2 regions of the Pseudoalteromonas sp. P80D2 genome follow, and region 1 is predicted to be linked to the other one. Evidence: predicted binding sites of a transcription regulator. Region 1 holds the regulator's gene; the other holds the start of a gene.
What was found. The regulator LexA, encoded in region 1, represses DNA repair genes until DNA is damaged. The targets are predictions, from matches to a motif close to TACTGTATNNNNATACAGTA.
Positions count from the first base shown of each region.

Region 2: a site for LexA is predicted at 6,028-6,047, ahead of ruvC (crossover junction endodeoxyribonuclease RuvC). Genes of this name have one in related genera too.

Region 1 covers NZ_JAZDAR010000037.1:86,370-98,413, forward strand. Annotated here, with positions in the region: gene VRK28_RS10660 (COX15/CtaA family protein) at 1-114, opposite strand, end outside; gene VRK28_RS10665 (hypothetical protein) at 135-629, opposite strand; gene VRK28_RS10670 (SURF1 family protein) at 610-1,359, opposite strand; gene VRK28_RS10675 (DUF2909 domain-containing protein) at 1,374-1,685, shown strand; gene VRK28_RS10680 (cytochrome c oxidase subunit 3) at 1,585-2,460, opposite strand; gene VRK28_RS10685 (cytochrome c oxidase assembly protein) at 2,498-3,028, opposite strand; gene ctaD (cytochrome c oxidase subunit I) at 3,028-4,623, opposite strand; gene coxB (cytochrome c oxidase subunit II) at 4,623-5,765, opposite strand; gene lexA (transcriptional repressor LexA) at 6,203-6,820, opposite strand; gene VRK28_RS10705 (PaaI family thioesterase) at 6,982-7,419, shown strand; gene VRK28_RS10710 (hypothetical protein) at 7,427-7,807, opposite strand; gene VRK28_RS10715 (hypothetical protein) at 7,966-8,691, shown strand; gene VRK28_RS10720 (VOC family protein) at 8,666-9,019, opposite strand; gene VRK28_RS10725 (endonuclease) at 9,136-9,789, shown strand; gene VRK28_RS10730 (S41 family peptidase) at 9,889-11,511, shown strand; gene VRK28_RS10735 (hypothetical protein) at 11,504-11,878, shown strand; gene hmpA (NO-inducible flavohemoprotein) at 11,911-12,044, opposite strand, start outside.
Region 2 covers NZ_JAZDAR010000017.1:86,486-98,529, reverse strand. Annotated here, with positions in the region: gene VRK28_RS01470 (arylsulfatase) at 1-426, shown strand, start outside; gene VRK28_RS01465 (ABC1 kinase family protein) at 598-1,920, shown strand; tRNA gene VRK28_RS01460 (tRNA-Pro) at 1,949-2,025, opposite strand; gene VRK28_RS01455 (arylesterase) at 2,131-2,748, opposite strand; gene VRK28_RS01450 (ABC transporter ATP-binding protein) at 2,749-3,468, shown strand; gene VRK28_RS01445 (ABC transporter permease) at 3,458-5,959, shown strand; gene ruvC (crossover junction endodeoxyribonuclease RuvC) at 6,098-6,622, shown strand; gene ruvA (Holliday junction branch migration protein RuvA) at 6,624-7,244, shown strand; gene ruvB (Holliday junction branch migration DNA helicase RuvB) at 7,252-8,256, shown strand; gene tolQ (protein TolQ) at 9,271-9,975, shown strand; gene tolR (protein TolR) at 9,962-10,396, shown strand; gene tolA (cell envelope integrity protein TolA) at 10,398-11,336, shown strand; gene tolB (Tol-Pal system beta propeller repeat protein TolB) at 11,346-12,044, shown strand, end outside.

The sequences.
Region 1 (12,044 bases):
CCAGTCAGGGCAACCAAGCCCAGCATCACTCAGCCGTGTATAGGCACCAAGCCCAACAACTAAGATAGAGAAGAAAACCGTAATTAAGACTAAATATTTATAATTTTTATACATCTTTATCCCCTTAATGAGGTTTAACTTGAACGCGCATAGTTAAGTAGTTTCTTTAAGTCTTTAAGTAAGCCTTTTTGAATCAGTCTGTTTTGTTCTGGCTCAGCCGTGTAGGGGTAATGCAAAACCACTAAGCCCATGTGATCAACCAAGTATAAGTCTCCCGCTTTGAGCGCAGGACTTACTGCTAATTGACGCCAATTTGCCGATACCTGCTGTTGATTTGTCAGTACCGCCACATCCACTTTTTGCTGATTTTTACCTAAAGCGACATATAGGTTATCTAGACTGGCTAATTGGTTTGCACAAACTTCACTGCACTCTTTTGGGTAATTAAGCGCAATTGTCCATTGTTTAGGATCGCCTTGTTGCCAATCAGCTAATTTAACTTCTTCGCTTAAAAGCTCACCATGATTACTCGAACCACTCGGTAACCACTCAAGCTTTAATGCTGCATAAGCAAGTGCCAGCGGCACAAAACAGCATAAAACGAATAAACTAAGCGGGTTTATTTTCATAACCTCTCCTTCTCATCGCAAAATAAGCAATAACAACACACGCTAAGCCGATTAATAACCACTGCACGGCATAGGCGTAATGTTTTTCTGGCCCCATCACGACACTCTGGTAATGCGGGGTTGCAATACCATCTGCTTCATTGCGATAACCAATAAAGTCTTGTAAGGGCTTTGCTAATTGAGCACTAAAAATTGCTAAGTCGATGCCTTGAATACGCTTAGGCCAACCTTGTTCTGCACCAATCTCATCGGCAAGTGTGAAGCCTTGTAAGTTGCCTTGTTTTAATTGCACAGTAGCCGTAAAGCTTGTTGATTCTGGCCACACAACGGTTGGCAACTGGCTACGGTTTGTTGGAGCTTTTAGCCAACCAAAGTTAACGATTAAAGGCGCGGTTTCACCTGCAATTGTCATCGCTACTAGTAAGTCATAGCCCACTTGCCCCTGATAAATTTGATTATCAAGCAGCCAGTAATGTTGTTTATTTACCTCGCCAGAGACTTTGACTTGCAAGCCCGTTTTGTTCAGCTCACTAGGTAAATTTTGCAGTTCTTGCCAGCTCAAAACGCCTTGCTCTTTCGAAACGGCTAACTGGCTTAGTTGCTGCTGTTTTTGCTCGCCTCGCTGGTATTGCCAAACGCTTAGTCGCAAACAAATAAGCACTGCAAGTATCACAACGCAAATTGCGATAATTGAGCTAAGCTTTTGTTTACGCCATAAAATTAACTGCATTTGGAATACCTAATATGATTAAAATCATTATTGTTTTGTTATTACTTTATATTCTGTTCAACCTATTTAGAGCACTGTTTGTGATGATGTCAGCAAAAGAGCACTCGAAACCCATGTCGCATTACTTAGGTCGTCGAGTGCTGTTTTCAGGTATTGTGCTGGTGCTCATCATTGCCGCAATGAAATTGGGCTTTATTCACACCAACCCGTCGCCGCTTCACAAAGCTACAGCACGTACACAAACACAAATAAACACAACCACACCACATCAACAAAGTGCCAATACCAAGCAGCCGCTTGAAAGGCAAAATGCTTTTCACTCGTGAAGTGGCCTTTAAAAATTCTGAGCAGCACCACAAATAAAATAATGGTGCCTAGTGTCACGTGCATACCGTGAAAGCCAGTTAACAAGAAAAAGGTATTCCCATAAACGCCCGCATCTAAGGTCAAACCTAAATCTTGGTAAGCATGCATATACTCGTAAACTTGTAAGCCAAGGAAAATCACACCTAACAGCACGGTTAAAGATAAAAATACCTTTAGGGCGCCGCGCTTATTGTTTTCTATCGCAACATGAGCAAAGTGAATTGTGACCGATGAGGTAAGCAGAATAAGCGTGTTGATCAGAGGTAGACCTTGCCAACCCATAGCCTGTGTGGTCTCGCCCGCTGGCGTAGTTAATAACGGCCATACGGCTTCAAAGGTTGGCCAGAGCACTTCGTTGGTCATGGCATTATTACCAGCACCACCAAGCCAAGGCACCGAAATCATACGTGCGTAAAAAAGAGCGCCAAAAAATGCCATAAAGAACATAACCTCAGAGAATATGAACCAGCTCATACCTTGTCTGAATGAGCGGTCCATTTGTGCTGAGTAAAGCCCTTTATGAGACTCTTCAATAACGTTTCTAAACCAACTAAAAACCATATAAATTAATATGGCAATGCCTAGATACAAGACATACTGGCCACTACTGCCCTCACCACTTACTTGCATCACAGTTAAACCAGCACCGACAGCAATTAAAAACATCGCGATGGCACCAACTATTGGCCAAGGACTCTCGGCTGGAACATAGTATTTTTCATAATTTTGATTCATTTTGTTTGCTCCCAATTAGCAATTAGCTTGGCGGCTTTTAATCGTTTTTAGCCACAACATGCCCGCTAATATCAAACACGGTATACGACAACGTCAGTTCCTCAACGTCGTCGGGTAACTCAGTATCAACATAAAACAACAAGGTAAATTCCATTTCTTCACCGGCTTTCATTGGCTGCTGATCAAAGCAAAAACAGGCTATTTTATGTAAGTACTTTGCCGCTTTACCCGGTGATACTGATGGAATTGCTTGCATGACTTTGTCTTCATTACTGGTGTTCTTTGCTGAGAATTTAACTTCACGCATGGCACCTGGTTGTACCGCCACGCTGTATTGCTCAGACTGCACCTTAAATGGCGCGCCGCTTTGGGCGTGAGTGGTAAAGCTGACATCAACTTGGCGCTGTGTATTTATTGATTCACTCGCGCTCGCTTTTTCTAATGATGGCTTACCATTCAACCCTGTAACGTCGCAAAACACGTCGTAAAGCGGCACCATTGCAAAAGCAAATGCGAACATGAGCAAGCATGTAATCAGCAGTTTTTTTAGCAAAGGTGCATGGTTCATTACTTAATCTCCGGCGGTGTTTCAAAGGTGTGATAAGGCGCTGGAGAATCGACTTCCCACTCTAAACCTTCAGCTCCATCCCATACTTTGGCAGGTGCCTTTTCGCCACCTCGAGCACATTTAAATACCACCAATACAAACAACAGTTGCGATAAGCCAAATGCAAAACCACCAATACTGATAATGGCGTTAAAGTCAGCGAATTGCAGAGCATAATCAGGAATACGACGCGGCATACCAGCAAGGCCAACAAAGTGCATAGGGAAGAACAACACGTTGACACTGATTAGCGATAACCAAAAATGCCATTTCGCCAGCGTTTCGTTGTACATGTTGCCAGTCCATTTCGGTAGCCAATAATAGGCTCCCGCCATAATTGAGAACACAGCCCCCGTCACAAGCACATAATGGAAGTGAGCCACCACAAAATAGGTATCGTGATACTGAAAATCTGCTGGTGTAATCGCAAGCATCAAGCCAGAGAAACCACCTAAGGTGAATAACACAATAAAGGCGATGGCAAACATCATCGGAATTTCGAAGCTAATCGAACCTCGCCACATGGTGGCCACCCAATTAAACACTTTAACGCCCGTTGGCACTGAGATCAGCATGGTGGCGTACATGAAGAACAACTCGCCAGCCACAGGCATCCCAGTGGTAAACATATGATGTGCCCAAACGATAAAACTTAGCAGCGCAATCGATGAAGTTGCATACACCATAGACGCATAGCCAAATAGCTTTTTGCGCGAGAAGGTAGGTACGATAGTCGATATAATGCCAAAGGCCGGCAAAATCATGATGTACACTTCAGGGTGACCGAAGAACCAGAAAATGTGCTGGAACATCACAGGGTCGCCCCCACCGGCTGCATCAAAAAAGCTGGTTGCAAAGTATTTATCGGTCAACACCATAGTGACCGCCCCTGCTAGAACTGGCATAACAGCAATTAACAAGAATGCAGTGATTAACCATGTCCAAACAAATAGCGGCAGCTTCATCCACGTCATACCTGGCGCTCTTAGGTTGACGATAGTCACGATAACGTTAATCGCCCCCATAATTGAGCTGATACCCATGATATGTACGGCAAACACAAAAAGTGCAGTGTTATCGTTGCTGTAAGTTGTTGATAGTGGTGCGTAGAAAGTCCAACCAAACGCAGGACCACCACCAGGCATAAGTAACGAAGCCAATAGGATTAAAAATGCAAATGGCAAAATCCAAAAGCTCCAGTTATTCATACGTGGTAAGGCCATATCTGGTGCGCCTATCATCATAGGTACCATCCAGTTTGCAAGCCCAGTAAATGCAGGCATAACAGCACCAAACACCATGATCAAACCATGTACGGTAGTCATTTGGTTGAAAAAGTGCGGGTCGACTAACTGTAATCCAGGCTGAAACAGTTCAGCGCGGATCACCATTGCCATCGCTCCACCAATTAAAAACATGGTGAGTGAAAAAATCAGGTATAAACTACCAATGTCTTTATGGTTGGTAGTGTATAGCCAGCGCTTAAAACCTTTAGCTGGATGATGATGGTCGTGATGCGCATGCCCTGTTGCTTGCTCGTTAATAACATTACTCATTAGTTCGCCTCCGCTGCTGCATCAATCGCGGCTTGAATTTGACTCGGTTGGATAACATCGCCGGTATCATTACCCCACGCGTTTCGCTTATAAGTAATAACCGCAGCAAGTTGCTTAATTGAAAGCTGTTTATCAAACGCTTGCATTGCTGTGCCAGGCTTACCGTGTAACACGATATCTATGTGATCTTTTACATCACCTAATACAATCGGGCTGCCTTTAAGCGCTGGAAAAACGCCCGGTAAGCCCATACCAGTAGGTTGGTGACATGCAGCACAGCTTGCCATATACACTTGCTCACCTAAGACCATAAGCTCTTCTTTAGGTAATGTTTGATCAAGCAAAGCAGCATCTGCTGCAGCCGCATTGGCTTTTTCTTGCTTGGCATCTGCAAGCCAATTAGCAAACTCATCTTCAGGTAAGGCTTTCACCACAACAGGCATAAAGCCATGATCTTTACCGCATAACTCAGCACATTGGCCACGGTAAACACCTGGCTCGTTAATACGTGTCCACGCTTCATTGATAAACCCAGGATTTGCGTCCTTTTTAACCGCAAAATCAGGCACCCACCATGAATGAATTACATCGTCTGAGGTCATTAAAAAGCGCACTTTCTTATTGATAGGAAGTACTAGCGGTTTATCTACTTCAAGCAAATAATGCTCAGTTTTCTCTGCTTGGTTGTCTATTTGATCTTTAGGAGTAGATAGAATCGAGTAATAAGCAATGTCTTCACCCATGTACTCGTAATGCCACTTCCATTGTGAGCCAGTCACTTTAATGGTGATATCGGCTTTAGAGGCATCTTCCATGGCAATTAAGGTTTTTGTGGCAGGCACAGCCATGGCGATTAAGATGACAAATGGAATAGCAGTCCAAAGTATTTCAACTTTTGTACTTTCATGAAATTGGGCAGGCTTGGCCCCTTTGGATTTACGGTGGTGTATTAAAGCCCAAAACATCACCGCAAATACGATGATGCCGATTACACAGCAGATAATAAATATCGTCATGTGTAACTCATAAACATTATTACTTATATCGGTCACCCCTTTACGCATATTGTATTGGCTATTTGCCAATGCAAGCTCAGGAAGTGCAAACAATATAAGCCACAAGGCGTAACGCAGTTTACCCATGTGACGGCTCCTTTAGATGCTATTGCAAGACGCAAAGCGAAAAGGCGATACAACAAGGTGCCCATTCGTTTTTCTTATTGTTCAGAGCGACTACGTATCATTTTGACCCACTTATGATACCGACCCCATGACTAACACCTCGCACATTTTTGTGTCTTTTTATTAATTAGGTGTTAATACAGTGTATTAACCAATTAGTTAAAAAATGACCAATAAGCAAGTTTTAATGATAATAAATGTTTATTTTGGTGCAGAAATAACAACTATAATCAGCGCTTTATTTAATGTTTAGGAGTAAGAACGAAATGTAAAAAGAGAGGAAAACTGCGCTATATAAGGCTTTAAATGAAGAGTAAGGATTCACAAATCCTAATTAAGTAGTAAAATTTCAGTGGCGCACCAAATTGAGTCAATTTAATGCACCAAATTGGGAACGTTTACATCCAGTCAGCGTTACGAATAACACCTACCGCTAACCCCTCGATGTTGAACGACTCATGCTCAAGGTCAACCTCAATAGGCGAAAACTCTTCGTTCTCAGCGTGTAAAAGTACTTTGCGACCCGCTTTTTCTAGACGCTTAACTGTTACATCTTCATCGACTCGAGCTACAACTACTTGCCCGTTTTCAGCAACTTGTGTTCTGTGTACTGCAAGCAAATCGCCATCCATAATACCAATGTCTTTCATACTCATACCATTTACACGCAGTAAGAAATCGGCAGCAGGTTTAAATAATGAAGGATCAACTTGGCAGTGACTTTCAACATGCTCTTGCGCCAAAATAGGTTCACCAGCTGCAACACGGCCAATTAAAGGTAAGCCTAGTTGCTCTGGCTCATCTTCTTCAATTAACTGAATACCGCGACTCGCCCCTGGCTTCATTTTGATCATGCCTTTTTTTGCCAGTGCTTTTAGGTGTTCTTCAGCAGCGTTGGCACTTTTAAAACCCAATGTTTGAGCTATTTCAGCACGCGTAGGTGGCATGCCTGTATCTTTAATAAAGACTTTAATTAGTTCTAAAATTTGCGATTGGCGTTTAGTTAATGGGCGCATACAACTGGTTTTCCATACAGTACATTTAACTGTGAGTATATACAGTTATTTGAAAATCGCAAATTTAAATTAACTCCATCATATTGCTACAAAACTAACATTGAACCACACCGAAAGATGCCATAAGGTATTATCTTTAATTAGCAGGCTAAGGAAACACAATGAGTATTTGGCACCAACCAATCACGTTAGAGCTTTGCAAAGAGCTGGAACAAGGGATTACCGGTCAAGGCACTTTAATGAAAACTATGGGCATTGAGGTAACTGAAATTGGCGATGATTATTTAATGGCAACCATGCCTGCTATTCCTGAGCATCATAACCCTATGGGCATGGTCCATGGCGGAGCAAACATTGTATTAGCAGAGACAGTGGCAAGCTATGCAGCCAATTTCGTGGTTGATTTCAATAAGTTTTATGCTGTTGGCCAAGAAATTAATGCCAACCACATGAAAGCGTCACGCAAAGGAACGTTAACAGCAACTGCGAGGCCGCTGCATTTAGGTAAGCGAACTTCTGTTTGGGATATTAAAATTACCAATGCCGCAGGAGAGCTTTGCTGCGTATCAAGAATGACCGCAGCTGTTGTAGAGCGATAAATTCTGGCTATTTTTCGACAGGATAAATAGTAATTTCAATCCCTGCGCCAATTGCAGAGATACGTAACAAGGTATCGGCATGCAGGGGTTGGTTAAAGCATTTAGGCGAATTACCTGATTCAAAGCCTATATCAAATGTACGCTTTGAGCACGATAACCACTGTTTTAATGCATTGCGCGAGCAAGACTCAATAAGCTCGCAAAGCTGGTTAATTGCTTTATCTGGAGAGCTGATATCTGCGGTTGCTTCAATACGTGCTAGTTGGCGGTATTCATCTTGGTCATAATGTAAAACCATGGCGTTTTTCTTCAAATCAGCAACAAGCGCACTTATATCGTGCTTTGACTCAAGCTCCAGATCTACATTTAAAAATTGAATTTCCGACATACTCTCGTTTTTACCCTCTATTTATATCGACTGAAACTTTAACTCAGTTTTGTATATATACCAAATCTAGAATACAGTTAATGCGACATTATGCCGCATTGGCAATCTAGCTAAACAACCTAAAATAGCGCCCACATAACAATAATAACGGGGTAATAATGAATAAACGCCTGTTTAAGTATGCTCGTAAAGGGCATAAATGGCTTGGCTACTTACTTGCTTTGCAGATCTTTTTTTGGCTCTTAGGTGGGCTGGTAATGAGCTCATTACCACTTGAAAAAGTGCATGGTAAGCATCTGGCTAATCGCAGTTTAAGTAGCCCATTTTTATTGTCGGACTACCCTGCTTCAATTGATAAAATAACAGCGCAATTCGAGCAAATCGAGGGTATTAAATATAGCCATTTTTTAAATACCCCGATTATAGAAGTTACATCCTTTAGCGGTACGTTTATTTTTGATGGCAGAACAGGTGCTAAAATGCCTGCACCGAGTAAAGCGCAAATCATTGAAAATGCCCAAGCTCACCTGCTTATTGACGCAAAAATAACGCAAGCGCAGTTATTAACAAAAGGGCCTAGAGAAGTCGGTCACAAAGCCAATGTTTGGCAAATTAGCTTCGATGATTGGTTAACAACAACCTTATATTTAGATAGCCAAACCGGTAAAGTTATAACTGTGCGCAGCACCCTGTGGCGCATTTTCGACTTTTTCTGGATGCTACACATTATGGATTATGATGAGCGTGAGAACTTTAACAATCCACTACTCATCAGCTTCTCAGCCACCAGCGTACTATTTTGTATTACAGGAGTTCTCTTGTTACTACAAAACGTTCGAATTAAACGTAAAAAGCCAGCTACACGTGTTGGTCAATCAAAATAGGATTGCCATCTGGGTCGGTGATAATAAAACTCGCGTCACCGGCCTTTTGTATTTCTAATCCTTGTTGCTGAAATTGTGCAGCTAATTGCTCAAAGGTTGCAAATTCATCCAAAGCTTCAGCATTTTGATCCCACCCAGGGTTAAAGGTCAGCATGGTTTTATCAAACATACCTTGAAACAAACCTATCAAATGTTCACCGTTTTTCATTATTAGCCAATGCTGTTCTATCTCCCCAGCAAACTCTTTGAAACCTAGCTTTTCATAAAACTGCTTTGAAGCACGAATATCTTTTACATTTAGACTTACAGAAAAAGCACCTAATAACATGGTTGTAATTCCTTTAATAAAAACGGCCTAACAACTATAGCTGAGTTGAAAAACTTTTCCTTTTTAGAATAGTCGCTCTAGAATAGCTGTTCCTGTAGTTCACTGATGTGATGGATATGCGTTTATTTCTATACTTAGCCCTTTGTTTTATTTTCACTTTTCCTATATCCGCTAAAGAATTTTCGAGCTTTTACAGTGCCAAAAAGCATTTAATTAAGAACCTACCAAGCAATAGTAAAAGCTTATATTGTGGTTGCGATATCAAGCGCCAAGGTAAAAAACTTGTGCCAGACCCTGATGCGTGTGGTTATATTCCTAGAAACTCTGTCACCCGTTCAGGAAAAGAGAATGCTCGCGCAAAAAGAATAGAGTGGGAGCACATTGTGCCTGCCTGGGAGTTCGGTCATCAATTACAATGCTGGCAGGATGGCGGTCGCAAAAACTGTAAAAAGGTCAGTGAAAAGTTTCGTCAAATGGAAGCTGACATTAATAACCTTGCCCCCGCAATTGGTGAGATAAATGCAGACCGTTCAAACTTTCGCTACGGCATGGTCTCAACATCAAGTGCAAGTTACGGAGCATGTCCCGTAAAAATCGATTTTAAGCAACGCGTATTTGAGCCGCCCATTTATGCAAGAAAGCAAATAGCCGATACCTATTTTTATATGCAAAAAACCTATGGTTTAAAAATATCTGATAAACAACGTAAATTATTTGAATCGTGGCAAAAGCTTGAAATAGCTGAAATTAGCAATCGCAAATCTTTATAACTAGCAGCACATTCGTTTACATTTTAGACACTATAATTTATTGCTTTCAGATTAAGTAATTGTTAGTTTTTAAACAATTTATATAAGAAAGGAAGCACCATGTTTAAAAATAACAAACTCGCTTTAGCTGTCTTCTTAGCGGCTTCAGGCATGTCTTTATCTGGCTGCGGCGGTGGTGGCTCATCGAGCAATACCGATACCACGAATCCACCACCAACAACTTCTGAACCCACTTGGACGGCTGGTGTCTTTGAGCCATCAAGCGAATTTAAAGATCAATGCGCTGTACCGCGAACAGGCAATGATCCATATAACGATAATCAACCTTACCCAGATACAGCAGGCTCTGAGTTTACTGAGAAGATGTGGCTACGTTCATGGAGTGACGAAACCTATCTTTGGTACGATGAAATAGAAGACAATGACCCAGATAACTTCAGCTCTGTCGCCGCTTATTTTGAGCAATTAAAAACCTTCGAAAAAACAGACTCTGGTGCTTATAAAGATCAATTCCATTTCAGCAGGCCAACAGAAGAGTATTTTCAAGAGTCGCAATCAGGTGTGGTTTCTGGCTATGGTATCAATTGGGCATTTATAAGTAATGTTCCGCCACGAGAGTTACGTGTTGCCTATTTAGAGAGTGGCTCACCAGCTGCAAATGCAGGCTTACAACGCGGTGATACTATTTTAATGGTCGACGACGTCAGCATTGACACTAATACCCAACAAGGCGTAGATATTCTAAATGAAGCGCTATTTGGGCCGACAGCTGGCGACTCGCACAATTTTGTTGTACGCAGTAATGATGGCACCGAAAAATCGTTTACTCTAGTCGCAGGTAATATAACCCAAACACCTGTACAAAATGTCGATACTATTACCACAGGAGATGGCACTAAAGTTGGCTACATGCAGTTTAACAGCCATATAAGTATTGCTCAGCCTGAGCTGATAAGTGCTGTGAATAAGTTCAAAACCGACAATATCGACGAGCTTGTGATCGACCTTAGATACAATGGCGGTGGTTTATTAGCGCTTTCTTCGCAACTTGCCTATATGATTGCAGGTCCAGCTAATACGAGTGACTATTTTTACTATCAAGTCATTGAAAATGACAAGCAGCCCGAGAGCGACCCATACCCGTTTATTGATATTGAAGTCGATTATTCTACTTTCGAGGGAACAGGTAACACTCTCCCTGACTTAAATTTATCGAAAGTCTATGTACTCAGCACTGATAATACGTGTTCAGCATCAGAAGCACTTATCAATGGCTTAAAAGGCATAGATACTGAAGTTATTTTAATAGGTGGTAAAACCTGCGGTAAACCATATGGTTTTACCCCAACGCATAACTGTGCAACCACTTACTACACCATTCAGCTAACGGGTGTGAATTACAAGGGCTTTGGCGAATACTCTGACGGCTTAGTACCAACTCCTTCACCGCAATTCGATGCAGATGTAAAAGGCTGTGAACTCGATGACGACTTTAACCACCAGTTAGGTGATAGTGATGAAACACTTCTGAGTGCAGCGCTTTATCATATTGAGAATGATAGTTGCCCAGTGGTAACGCAAAGTGTCACAGCTAAGCAAGCGACAACCTCATCTTATGCTGCTGATGAAGCTGGTATTGCGCTAAAAGCTAATACTACACTTTACAAAAATAATATGGATTTAACCCGTCCGCTACCAGCTAAGGAAGGTGATAATGAATAAAGCACTGTTCTTAACCTGCACCTTACTGGCAAGCATAGCAGGCTGTAAAAGTACTCAAGCAGAGCAACCGCAAGATGCAACGCTTGTTCGGGTAAACCCGGGAGTGATTACTGATATACAGCAGGCTATTCAGTCTGCTAAAGGCGGTGCACTGGTCACCTTAGCCGATGATGTATTTACTAAAAGCGCAGAGTTACTGATTGACCACGGCACCAACAAAGGGCCTGATGGCCTGCCAATTATGGGTGCCCATTCAATTCCTTCTGAGAAGTTTGTGTTGCAAAAAGCAGGTGAGCAATGCCTGCTTTACTACCCCAAAAAAGAACTCCGTATTCCACTTCCCAATGTAGAGTGCGAAGTTAACTAACAAAAGGCGCAGCTTAGGCTGCGCCTTTTACATCATAGGCTTTGGTGAGGGCCAAACACCTCATAATGAATGCGTTCACTTGCAACCCCAATACCTAGTAGTTGCTCTTTTATCATTGCCATAAAGGCGATTGGGCCACACAGGTAAAAGTCACCTTTGCTTATTG
Region 2 (12,044 bases), on a different contig from region 1:
AATATCGCGAAAAAAGCCCTTAAAGAGCATAAGCAACCGATTGATGGCGTAAATAACTTAGATTATTGGTTAGGTAAAACAGACGAAAGTGCGCGTGATAGTTTCCTTTATTATTACGAATCAAGCATCAAGGCTGTGCGTTATAAGCAGTGGAAACTTCATTTCGAAACGAGCGAAAACTATTACGCTCAGTATGAGAAGCAAAAGTTCCCGATCATCTATAACTTACGTATGGACCCGTTTGAAAGCTTTGATGGCCTAACAGACCGTTCAGACATTGTGCAAGCTAAGCAATGGTTAAATGAGCCTGTGCAACATCTACTTGGTGAACACATTAAGTCATTGACTGAATATCCACCACTGCAAAAAGCAGCGAGCTTTGACTTTAGCCAACTGATGGAACAGTTGATGTCTGGTAAGCAGTAACACTCAATAAAACGATTTATTAAGTTGTTAATCTAAATAAATAGCCGCATCGGGAAACCATGCGGCTTTTTTAGTTTTATGCTAATGGGCAAAAGATTGTAAAAAGCTAAAGTGGATCTAAAACCGAGCAATCAACGTATTCAAAGCATTAAGTTAATAGTGTGAAACATTATGAGTAATAAACAAAAATCTGTTCCAACATCACGGTTTTCACGCGCTGTTCGGCTTGGCTCTTTAGCTGGTAAAGTGGCGGGAAATATGTTGTTTGAAGGCACAAAAGCATGGGCGGCTGGCAAGCAAACATCACGACAAGAGTTATTGTTACAACCAAAAAATATTCAGCGCTTTGCCGAACAGCTTGCAAATCTTCGCGGGGCTGCAATGAAATTGGGCCAGCTGTTATCTATGGATAGTGGCGAATTACTTACTCCTGAGCTATCTGCAATTTTAGCAAGGCTGCGTTCAGAGGCGACAGCTATGCCGCAAAAGCAGCTAGTTAAAGTAATGCGTGAGCATTGGGGTGATGCGTGGTTAGAGCAATTATCGCATTTTGAACTCAGACCATTTGCTGCGGCATCAATAGGGCAAGTGCATATTGCTTACAGAGAATCGGGCGAAAAGTTAGCAGTTAAAGTGCAATACCCAGGTATTGCAAAAGGCATTGCCAGTGATGTTGATAACTTAGCTTACCTTCTTAAGCTCAGTGGCTTATTACCTAAAGAGGTAGAAATACAGCCTCTTATCGATGAAGCAAAACAACAGCTTATAAACGAAGCTGACTACGAATTAGAAGCTAATTATTTAAAACGCTACAGCGAGTGTTTAAAAGGTGACGACAATTACCTTATTCCTAATGTAGTAGATTCGCTTAGTTCTTCTCAAGTTTTAGTAATGAATTTTGTTGAAGGACAAGAGCTAGATGAACTAGTAAACACTGAGCAAGCGCTGCGTAATAAAGCGGTTGAACAGTTACTCAGCCTATTTTTACGTGAATTATTTAGCTTTAAACTAGTTCAAACAGATCCAAACTTTGCCAATTATCAATATCAAATCGACAATCAACGCTTAGTACTTTTAGATTTTGGCGCCACCCGCGAACTACCTCAGCATATTAGTGATGGTTACTTACAGTTATTATCTTCCGCGATTAGTAACGACAGAGCAGGCGTTGCAACAGCAGCACAGCAAATTGGCTATTTTCAACAAGGGCTTGCTCAAGAATATATAGATAATGTCGTCGATATATTTCTACTCGCCTGCGAGCCACTGCGCCATCAAGGTGAGTATGACTTTGCAAATAGTGACTTACCAAAACGCATTAAAGAACTCGGCCTTAAAATGAGCACCGCCTCAGAGCATTGGCATGCACCACCGGTAGATGCCTTGTTCGTTCACAGAAAACTAGCAGGCCTCTTTTTAATCGCTGCAAAGCTTGGCGCAAAAGTGAATGTGAACAGTATTTTTAAGGAGTTTGAAGCACAGAGGGATAAATAATAGAGCGGGAGTTTGGGGGGTAGAAAAATGGTCGGCATAGCAGGATTTGAACCTGCGACCCCTGACACCCCATGACAGTGCGCTACCAAGCTGCGCTATATGCCGACATTGCAAGCCATAGTACGGCTTTTTTTATAAAAATCAATATCTCCGCTGTTCGATTGCTTGTTTATTGTTCAGGTAATCCACATTAAATCAATGGGCTAGAGGTTAATCTAGCCAATCGTTGATCGTTTTGTACATAAAGTCGCGTATTAATGGCTGAGCATCGGCATTAGGGTGCAGGTTATCGTTTTGCATAAGTTCTGGACGGCCTGCAATACTTAGCATGAAAAAGGGCATGAGCTCGGAATCTGTTTCATCGGCAATGGTTTTAAAGCTATCGGTGAAAAGTTTGGTATAACGCGGGCCATAGTTAGGTGGAATTTGCACTTCCATTACGGCGGTTTTCGCCCCGATTTGTTGGCTTTTTGTTATTAAATCACGTAGGTTAGTTTGCAGGCGTTTAATAGGGAAACCTCGTAAACCATCGTTTCCGCCTAGCTCAATGAGTACATGAGTGGGTTCAAATTCGCTCAGTAACGCGTCGAGTCGTCTTAGGGCACCGCCTGTGGTTTCACCGCTAATACTGGCGTTTACTAGGTATACAGATTGGTCTTTTTCATCGTACTTATCTTGTAACAATTTAACCCAGCCTTGCTCTTGTTTAAGTCCGTAAGCGGCGCTTAAACTGTCACCTAGAATTAAAATTGTGTTGTCAGCTGCTGCCGTAAGTGGTTTGATTACTAACAGTAAAACGAATATAAAACGTAGGATTGGATGCATCATATGTCAGCGCTTTCTCAATTAAACATCATTCAAGTTAAAGGACTTTCTAAAACGGTCACCACGGTTGAGGGCGACCTGACCATCCTCAGTGACATCAGCTTTAATGTCAAGTCGGGCGACTCAGTTGCAGTGGTAGGCACCTCAGGTTCGGGTAAGTCTACTTTATTAAGTTTATTAGCAGGCCTTGACCAATCTACCGGTGGTAGTATCCATTTAGATGGAGCCGCATTACACGAATTAGATGAAGAAGCACGGGCAGCACTTCGCGCTGAAAAAGTAGGTTTTGTGTTTCAGTCTTTCATGCTTGTACAAAGTTTAACAGCCCTTGAAAACGTAATGCTTCCCGCTGAGCTTGCGGGTAGCAAAGACGCTAAGCAGCAAGCACTTGAGCTACTCGAAAAAGTAGGCTTAAGCCATCGTGTTGGTCATTACCCCTCGCAATTATCTGGTGGTGAGCAGCAACGTGTAGCAATTGCGCGAGCATTTATTGGCACACCGAAAATTTTATTCGCCGATGAACCATCTGCGAACCTAGATAGCAAAAACGGTAAGTTAATTGAGTCTTTATTATTTGAACTAAATAAAGAGCACGGCACGACACTCATTTTAGTAACCCATGATGAGCAGCTTGCACAAAAGTGTCAGCAAATTTTACATATTGAAGCAGGGCAGCTAGTAACTGTAAAAGAAAACGAAGGAGTGCAAGCGAATGTGGGCTAAATTAGCACTAAAACTGTTTTCACGTGAGTTTAAGCGTGGCGAATTAACAGTGATCAGTGCAGCAATAGCCTTAGCTGTTCTCACTGTTTTAACACTGTCTATGGTTACCGACCGAATTGGTCAAAGTATTGAAGAAAAAAGCAGTGCCTTTATTGCCGCTGATCGCGTTTTAGCAAGTAACCATGCTTTACCTGCTGAGTTTTTAGATAAAGCCAACCAAGATAACTTACGCACCGCTAAAATAACTTACTTCGATACCATGTTATTTGCCGGTGACGAAATGCAACTTGGCTCGGTTAAAGCGGTATCAAATACCTATCCATTAAAAGGCGAGCTAAAAGTAAAAACCAGCCTGACTGGCCAACCACAAGTAACAAACGACATTCCAAGTCGTGGTGAAGTGTGGTTAAGTGAATCTGTGTTTTATGCGCTGAATATTAAGGTGGGGGATAAAGTAGAGCTTGGCGCTGCTACGTTTACGGCTAGTCATGTTGTAGCCGAAGAGCCAGATGCACCGTTTAATGTATTTTCAAGCAGCCAGCGAATCTTAATCAATGAAGCAGACATTGCTGTTACAGAGGTAATTCAGCCGGGCAGCCGGGTGTTTTACCGCCAACTTTATGCTGGCGACAAAGACAACTTAGATAACTTCTATGCGTGGTTAAAACCACAAATGAAAGAAAACCAGCGTTGGTATGGTGTTAAAGACCGCCAGTCACCTATTTCTAATAGTTTAAATCGTGCCGAAAGCTATTTATTGCTAGCTGGTTTACTTGGCATTATTTTAGCAGCTGTTGCTATTGCGGTATCGGCAAAACGGTATTGTGAGCGTCAGTACGACCCAGTTGCAATGATGAAAACGCTTGGCGGTAGCCGCGCTATGATCCGTAAAATCTATTTATTACATTTGAGCCTTGTATGTTCAATGTCGGTGATTGTCGGTTTACTGATTGGTTATGGTTTACAAGCGGTTGCCACTGATTATTTGGCACAAACCATGGGCTCAGCATTGCCAAGTGCATCGGCAAAACCTTGGATCATTGCGATTAGCACGGGTGTGATTTGTGCGGTTATGTTTTCAATTAAACCGCTACTCGATTTATTTGATATTCCGCCGCTACGTGTACTTCGCCGTAACTTAGGCGACCGTTTATTAGTAAGTAAAGTGCACCTTACTATGTCGGCGCTTACTGTGTTTTTACTGATGTGGTTATTTAGTAACAACATCAAAATTAGTGCAATTTTGTTCCTTTCGACGGCATTTTTAATAGCTGTGTTATTTGGCTTATCAAAGGTTATTTTTGGTGGTGGCCGAAAGCTCGGTTTAAGCCCTGGTAACAGTTGGTCATTGGCGATTGCGTCAATTCAAAAGCGTGCCAATGTGAATGCAGTACAATTAATTAGCTTTGCTTTGGCTATCAAGTTATTACTGTTTTTAATTGTACTTAAGAACGACATGATTTCGGATTGGCAGTCTCAGCTTCCTGAAAATGCACCTAATTCATTTTTAGTGAACATTACTGAGCAAGAGTTAGAGCCTATAACTAGCTTCTTAGCGCAAAACGATATGCCAACGTCTGATTTCTATCCGGTTGTGCGTGGCCGTGTAAACGCCGTAAATGGTGAGTTGGTTGCCCGCGAAGTATCGCAAGAAGATAACGAAAAGAAAGATGAAGAAGCCCGCTCTGGTATTGGCCGTGAGTTAAATCTAACTTGGCGTAAAGACTTGCCTAATCAAAACGAGCTTATCGACGGTGCATGGTTTAGTGAAGACTCAGTAGCTGAGGCATCGGTAGAAGAGTCGATGCTTGAACGCCTTGATGTAAAAATTGGCGATACGCTTACCTTCTTAATTGGTGCACAATCATTCGATGCAAAAATTACCAGTGTGCGTAAGGTTAATTGGACCACGCTTAAACCTAACTTCTTTATTATTTTGAGCCCTGATGTGCTTGCGAGTTTTCCTGCTACTTATATTTCATCAGTAAATGTTAAAGCAGAGAAAAAACGAGAGTTTAATGAGCTAATGCGTCAATACCCCACGGTTAACGTGATAGATGTTGAGAGTTTTATTAAACAAATTCGTTCAACCATAGAGCAAGTATCGTTAGCGATTGGCTTTGTACTAGCGATTGTGGTTGCCTGTGGCGCTTTAGTACTTATTTCGCAAGTGCAAGCAAGTTTAGGCGAGCGAATGCAAGAGATTGTTATTTTGCGAACTTTAGGTGCTAAAGGGCGCTTAATTAAAAATGCCACCTTATATGAGTTTTTACTATTAGGCGTTACTGCTGGTTTAGTCGCTGCCATTGTCAGTGACATCGCTCTGTTAATAGTACAAAAACAAATGTTCGATTTAGCAGGTAAGTTCCACCCCCACATTTGGGTGATTGGCCCAGCCGTCGGAGGCTTATTTGTGGCATGTTTGGGCTATTTGATGATAGCGCGAACAATGCGAAAAAATACCCAAGGCTTATTACGCTCGCTCGCGTAAATGTCTTACTTAAAGGTTGGCTATAAAATGCTCGCAATTGCGGGCATTTTTTATGAATTGCAATTGGTTACTGGTAATTTATACAGTGCTCTGGCATTATTAACCGCAGATAATAATGATAATAGACGGATCAGTTAGTTGGCGATTATTTTAGGGATTGATCCTGGTTCACGATTAACAGGGTACGGCGTGATTGCTCACCAAGGTGCTAAGTTCACTTATTTAGGTAGTGGCTGCATTAAATTGGCCGATCACGATTTTCCGGTACGCTTAAAAATGATTTACCAAGGGATCAGTCAATTGGTAGAGCAATTCTCACCAGACAGTTTTGCTATCGAAAAAGTGTTTATGGCACACAACCCAGACTCAGCGCTTAAACTCGGTCAAGCACGTGGTGCAGCGATTGTTGGCGCTTCAATGGCAGAGCTGCCAGTTTATGAGTATTCAGCTAGGCAAATTAAGCAGGCCGTTGTAGGTAATGGCGGCGCCGATAAGTCTCAAGTACAGCATATGGTTAAAAACATTTTAAAGCTGCCAGGTACCCCTCAAGCCGATGCCGCAGATGCCTTAGCAATTGCTATTTGTCATGCACACTCAGAACAAAATTTAATAAAACTTGCGGGCAGTGCAAGCAAAACCGTAAGAGGAAGATTAAGGAAGTAATATGATTGGTCGATTAAATGGCTTACTAGTAGAAAAACAGCCGCCAGAAATTCTTATTGAAGTAAGTGGTGTAGGCTACGAAGTACAAATGCCCATGACTTGCTTTTATGATTTACCGGCAGTGGGTGAGCAAGCGATTATTTATACCCATTTTGTGGTACGTGAAGATGCCCAGCTATTATTTGGCTTTAACAACAAAACCGAGCGCGCTTTATTTAGAGAGCTTTTAAAAGCCAATGGTGTAGGGCCAAAACTTGGTCTAGCTATTTTATCGGGTATGTCGGCGCAGCAATTTGTAAGTTGTGTTAATAATGAAGATGCGACCACACTGGTAAAATTGCCGGGTGTTGGTAAAAAAACGGCTGAGCGTTTAGTGCTCGAAATGAAAGACAGACTCAAAGATTGGGGTAATGACTTATTTACACCATTTAGCGATAATGCCGTCATTGAGCCATCAAGTGATGATACCCTAGTGGCAAATAATGCTGCTGATGACGCTGTATCAGCACTAGTGGCATTAGGCTATAAGCTACCGCAAGCACAAAAGGCGGTTAAAACAGTGAACAAACCAGATATGACGACCGAGGTTCTAATTAAAGAAGCTCTAAAATCAATGTTGTGAGTAAACCATGATTGAAGCAGATCGCTTAATAGATGCGAGTGAACAAAGTAACGAAGACAGTGTTGACCGTGCCATACGACCAAAGCTGTTAACCGATTACACAGGCCAGCCGCATGTTAAGCAACAAATGGAAATTTTTATCGAGGCAGCTCGCCATCGTTGTGAAGCGCTGGATCACTTATTAATATTTGGTCCACCGGGTCTTGGTAAAACCACACTTGCAAATATTGTAGCTAACGAGCTTAACGTTAATATTAAAACAACATCAGGGCCAGTACTCGAAAAAGCAGGCGATTTAGCCGCACTTTTAACGAACCTTGAAGAAGGCGACGTACTGTTTATTGACGAAATTCATCGCTTGAGCCCGCAAGTCGAAGAGATTTTGTATCCCGCAATGGAAGATTATCAGCTGGATATAATGATAGGTGAAGGCCCTGCAGCACGCTCAATAAAGCTTGATTTGCCGCCATTTACTTTAATTGGTGCAACAACTCGTGCTGGCTCACTCACCTCACCACTTAGAGACCGTTTTGGTATTGTTCAGCGATTAGAATTTTATTCGGTTGAAGACTTATCAAAAATTGTTGCCCGCTCAGCAAGCTTTTTAGACTTAACCATGTGTGATGAAGGTGCAACCGAAATCGCCAAGCGTTCACGCGGTACACCGCGCATAGCAAACCGTTTATTACGCCGCGTTCGTGATTACACCCAAGTGAAATCAGACGGTAAAGTGAACGCCACAGTTGCAGAGCAAGCCCTCGATATGATTGATGTCGATAAAAGCGGTTTTGACTACATGGATAGAAAATACTTGCTAGCTATTATCGAAAAATTTATGGGCGGCCCCGTTGGCCTTGATAACCTAGCGGCTGCAATTGGCGAAGAAAAAGAAACCATTGAAGATGTCATAGAGCCGTTTTTAATTCAACAAGGCTTTATTCAGCGTACCCCCCGCGGACGACTTGTTTCAGACATTGCTTATTTACACTTTGGGCTAACGCCAGAGAAATAACTAAAACCCCGCGAAGCGGGGTTTTTTGTAGTTAGACATTAGAAGTTAGGTTTTTTAGTAGTTAGACTTCAGAAGTTAGATTTCAGTTGACCGAGAGGGTGGTTTTATTTGTGTAATTAAACAAAAAGCTTGCTATAGATGATATTAGTTTTACTTTGTTCTAACCACTAACCACTAACCACTAACCACTAACCACTAACCACTAACCACTAACCACTAACCAGTGGGTTGTTGTCTCATTTTAACATCTGTAATTCACATGCTGTTAAGTTATCGGTAGGTATTCTCATTGGCGTTTGTGTAGGCAAAAAAAAGCCCGCATAAGGATGCGGGCAAACAACAAGTTGAAGGAAGTAATCCAGGGAACTACGGTCTACTTGAATAAGGTTTTATCCCGATTTAAGTAAACCTAGAGCAATACGAAACTTCATATTGCTAAAAACGGAGCTTGATGAAAGAAACTTTCATGAGGTTGCTAGCTCGGTATAGGTAAATAATACGCAATGATGGATTTTTCTTCAAACTAGAAAAATTTTATTTTCAGATAAAAAAAACTAATGTGAGCTAAAAATTGAATTGTTTTCTTTTTGTTCACTTTGTAACTATTTTGTTTTTAACCTTCTGAATAAAAGGGTTTTTATAAATTTTGTGATCTTTATTCAGGATTAGTTTAAGTATTCTGTAGTAGATTTGCAAAAGTGCTTTTGGGTGTTTATGCGTAATTTATGAATAAACGTCGTGTTTTTGGCTGTTTTGGTTGCTTTTGAGAGCTATTCTAGTGACTTATTATTAAGGTGAAAATATGCGTAAATGTGTTGATAAAACCTAATATGGCTAAAAAATAACTAAGCAAATTGCTTTTTACCGTTATTTGCCGCTAATTCACAGCAAGAGCGTTGTCAGTTTATAACTGACTAGATACACTAGATGTAACTTTTGGCCATGATTGTGGTCAATAAATGCAAGTGTAAAAAATATAACAAATTACATAGAAATCTATTTTAGGAGTTTAACGTGGGATCAGGGCTTAACTTTTTAGATCTTATTCTAGAAGCCAGTGTACTTGTCCAGCTAGTAATGTTGGCATTAGTCGGTATGTCGGTAATGTCATGGGCAATTATTTTTCAACGTAAAAAAGCGATTTCTGATGCACTTAATGGCGCTAAGCGTTTTGAGCAAAAGTTTTGGTCAGGTATTGATTTAAGTAAATTATATAACGAAGTATCTGCTCGTCCTGGTGGTGCATCAGGTGTTGAAGCATTATTCGTTGCAGGATTTAAAGAGTTTGCACGTCATAAGAAAAATACATTTCAAAGTGCAGGCATCGTAATGGAAGGCACACATCGTTCAATGCGTGTTGCGCTATCGCGCGAAGTTGAAAAGCTTGAGTCTAGTTTATCGTTTTTAGCAACAGTGGGTTCAATTAGTCCTTACATCGGTCTGTTTGGTACGGTATGGGGTATCATGAACGCATTCATCGCGTTAGGTGAAGTTAAACAAGCAACGCTACAAATGGTAGCGCCAGGTATCGCCGAAGCGTTGATTGCAACTGCAATGGGCTTATTTGCTGCAATCCCTGCTGTAATTGCTTACAACCGTTTTGCTAATAAAGTAGAAAAGCTTGAAGGTAATTACATTAACTTCATGGAAGAATTCGCCAATATTTTACACCGCCAAGCAGCTGCGCAAATAGAGGCTAAAGCGAATGTATCAGCGTAAGAAACGTCGCCCTGTAGGTGAAATAAACGTAGTACCTTACATTGATGTAATGTTGGTACTACTAATTATATTTATGGCAACTGCGCCACTTATTACCCATGGCGTAAAAGTGGACTTGCCGAAAATGGAAGAATCGGATTTAGTTGATACCAAAGATACGCCACCTATCATTGCGTCAATTGATGCTGAAGGTAAGTACTATGTAAGTATTGGTACTGACCCAGAAGCACCAATGGAAGCGCTGGATGTTGCGGCGGTAATTAAACTTCAACTGCAAAAAAATCCAGATACACCTGTGATGATTAAAGGTTCTGGCCGTGTTTCTTATCAAGAAGTGCTGCTGCTTATGGACTTTTTGAAAAATGCTGGTGTGCCTTCAGTGGGTCTTATGACCGAATCATTCGAGGGGACGAAAGGCTAGTATGGGTGCATCAGTAGTAAAATCGATTCTTTTGCACCTTGCAATAGCAGGTTTATTAGTAGCAACAGCTAATTTTCATATGCCAGCGCCTAAGGTGATGGAAGTAACGCTGAACCCTGCTTTACCAGAGCCAGAAAAAGCCGTTGCCGCAGTAACGGTTGATCAGCAAAAGGTTGAGCAGAAAATTGCCGAGCTTAAAAAGCAAGAAGAAGCAAAAAAACGAGCCGAAGCAAAACGTATTCGTGACCTTGAGCGCCGTGCAAATGATGCGCGTAAGCAACGTGAAGCTGAAGACAGACGCCTTAAAAAGCTAGAGCAGCAACGCCGCGCGAAAGAGAAGGAAAAAGCAGAAGCAGAAGCACAAGCGAAGAAAGCACGTGAAATTCAAGAGAAAGAACGAGCTAAAGCGCAACAGGCTGAAAAGCAAAAGCAAGAAGCTGAAGCCGCAGCGAAAGCTGCAGCTGAAAAACGTAAAGCTGAAGAAGAAGCGTTAAAGAAAGCGGAAGAAGAGCGTAAGCGTAAAGCTGCCGAAGCTGAAGCTGAACGTAAACGCAAAGAAGCTGAAGCAGAGCGTAAACGCCAGCAAGCATTGCAAGAGCAAATGCTACAAGAACAATTAGCTGCTGAGCAGGCTGCACGTAATAAAGTGCGCCAGCAACAAGTAGTGGGCGAAGTTGAAAAATATAAAGCGTTAATTATGGCGCGCATTCAACAAAACTTCTTAAAAGATGAGAAGATGAAAGGTAAAGAATGTCGTCTTAATATTCGTCTTGGTTTTAATGGCTTAGTGACTCAAGTAAAATCACTGGGCGGAGATACCTTGGTATGTGAAGCTGCAATGCGCGCGGTGCGTATGGCAGACACACTACCAGTATCACCAGACCGTGAAGTATTTGAGCAACTTAAAAATATTAATTTAACAATAGCGCCTCAATTTTAAAGGAATGATATGTTTAACCAGATAAAAACAGCATGTTTTATTGTATTACTGGGCTTTCATGGCATTGCCAGTGCTGCACTAGAAATTGTGATCACCGATGGTATTGACGGTGCACGTCCAATTGCGATTGTACCTTTCCAGTACAATGGTGTAGGAACTATCCCTGAAAAATTAAGCTCAGTGATTGCAGCTGACTTAATGCGTAGTGGTAAGTTTAAGCCAATTGACGTTAACACAATGCCGCAGCTTCCAGCTACTGACACCGACGTTGATTACGGCGCTTGGGTTAATAAAGGCGTTGAAGCGGTTCTTGTAGGCCAAGTCGAGCAGCAAACAAATGGCCGTTACTTAGTTAAGTATGAGCTTATTGATGTTATTCGTGGTCAAATTACCGGTGGCGAAACGCAAATGATGAGCAATGGCCAATTAGTTAAAAGCCAAGATCACATTTTAGACGCACGTGAAAGCGTAATTGCTGAAACAGGTTTTCGCCGTTACGCGCACCGCATTAGTGATGTAGTTTACGAAGCGCTTACGGGTGAAAAAGGTGCATTCTTAACGAAGATTGCTTATGTGATTGTTCGCGAAGAAGAACCTAAGCCATACCAGCTTGTAGTTGCTGATTACGATGGTTTTAATGAGCAAGTGTTACTTCGCTCTAAAGAGCCATTAATGTCACCAGCGTGGTCACCTGATGGTACTAAGCTT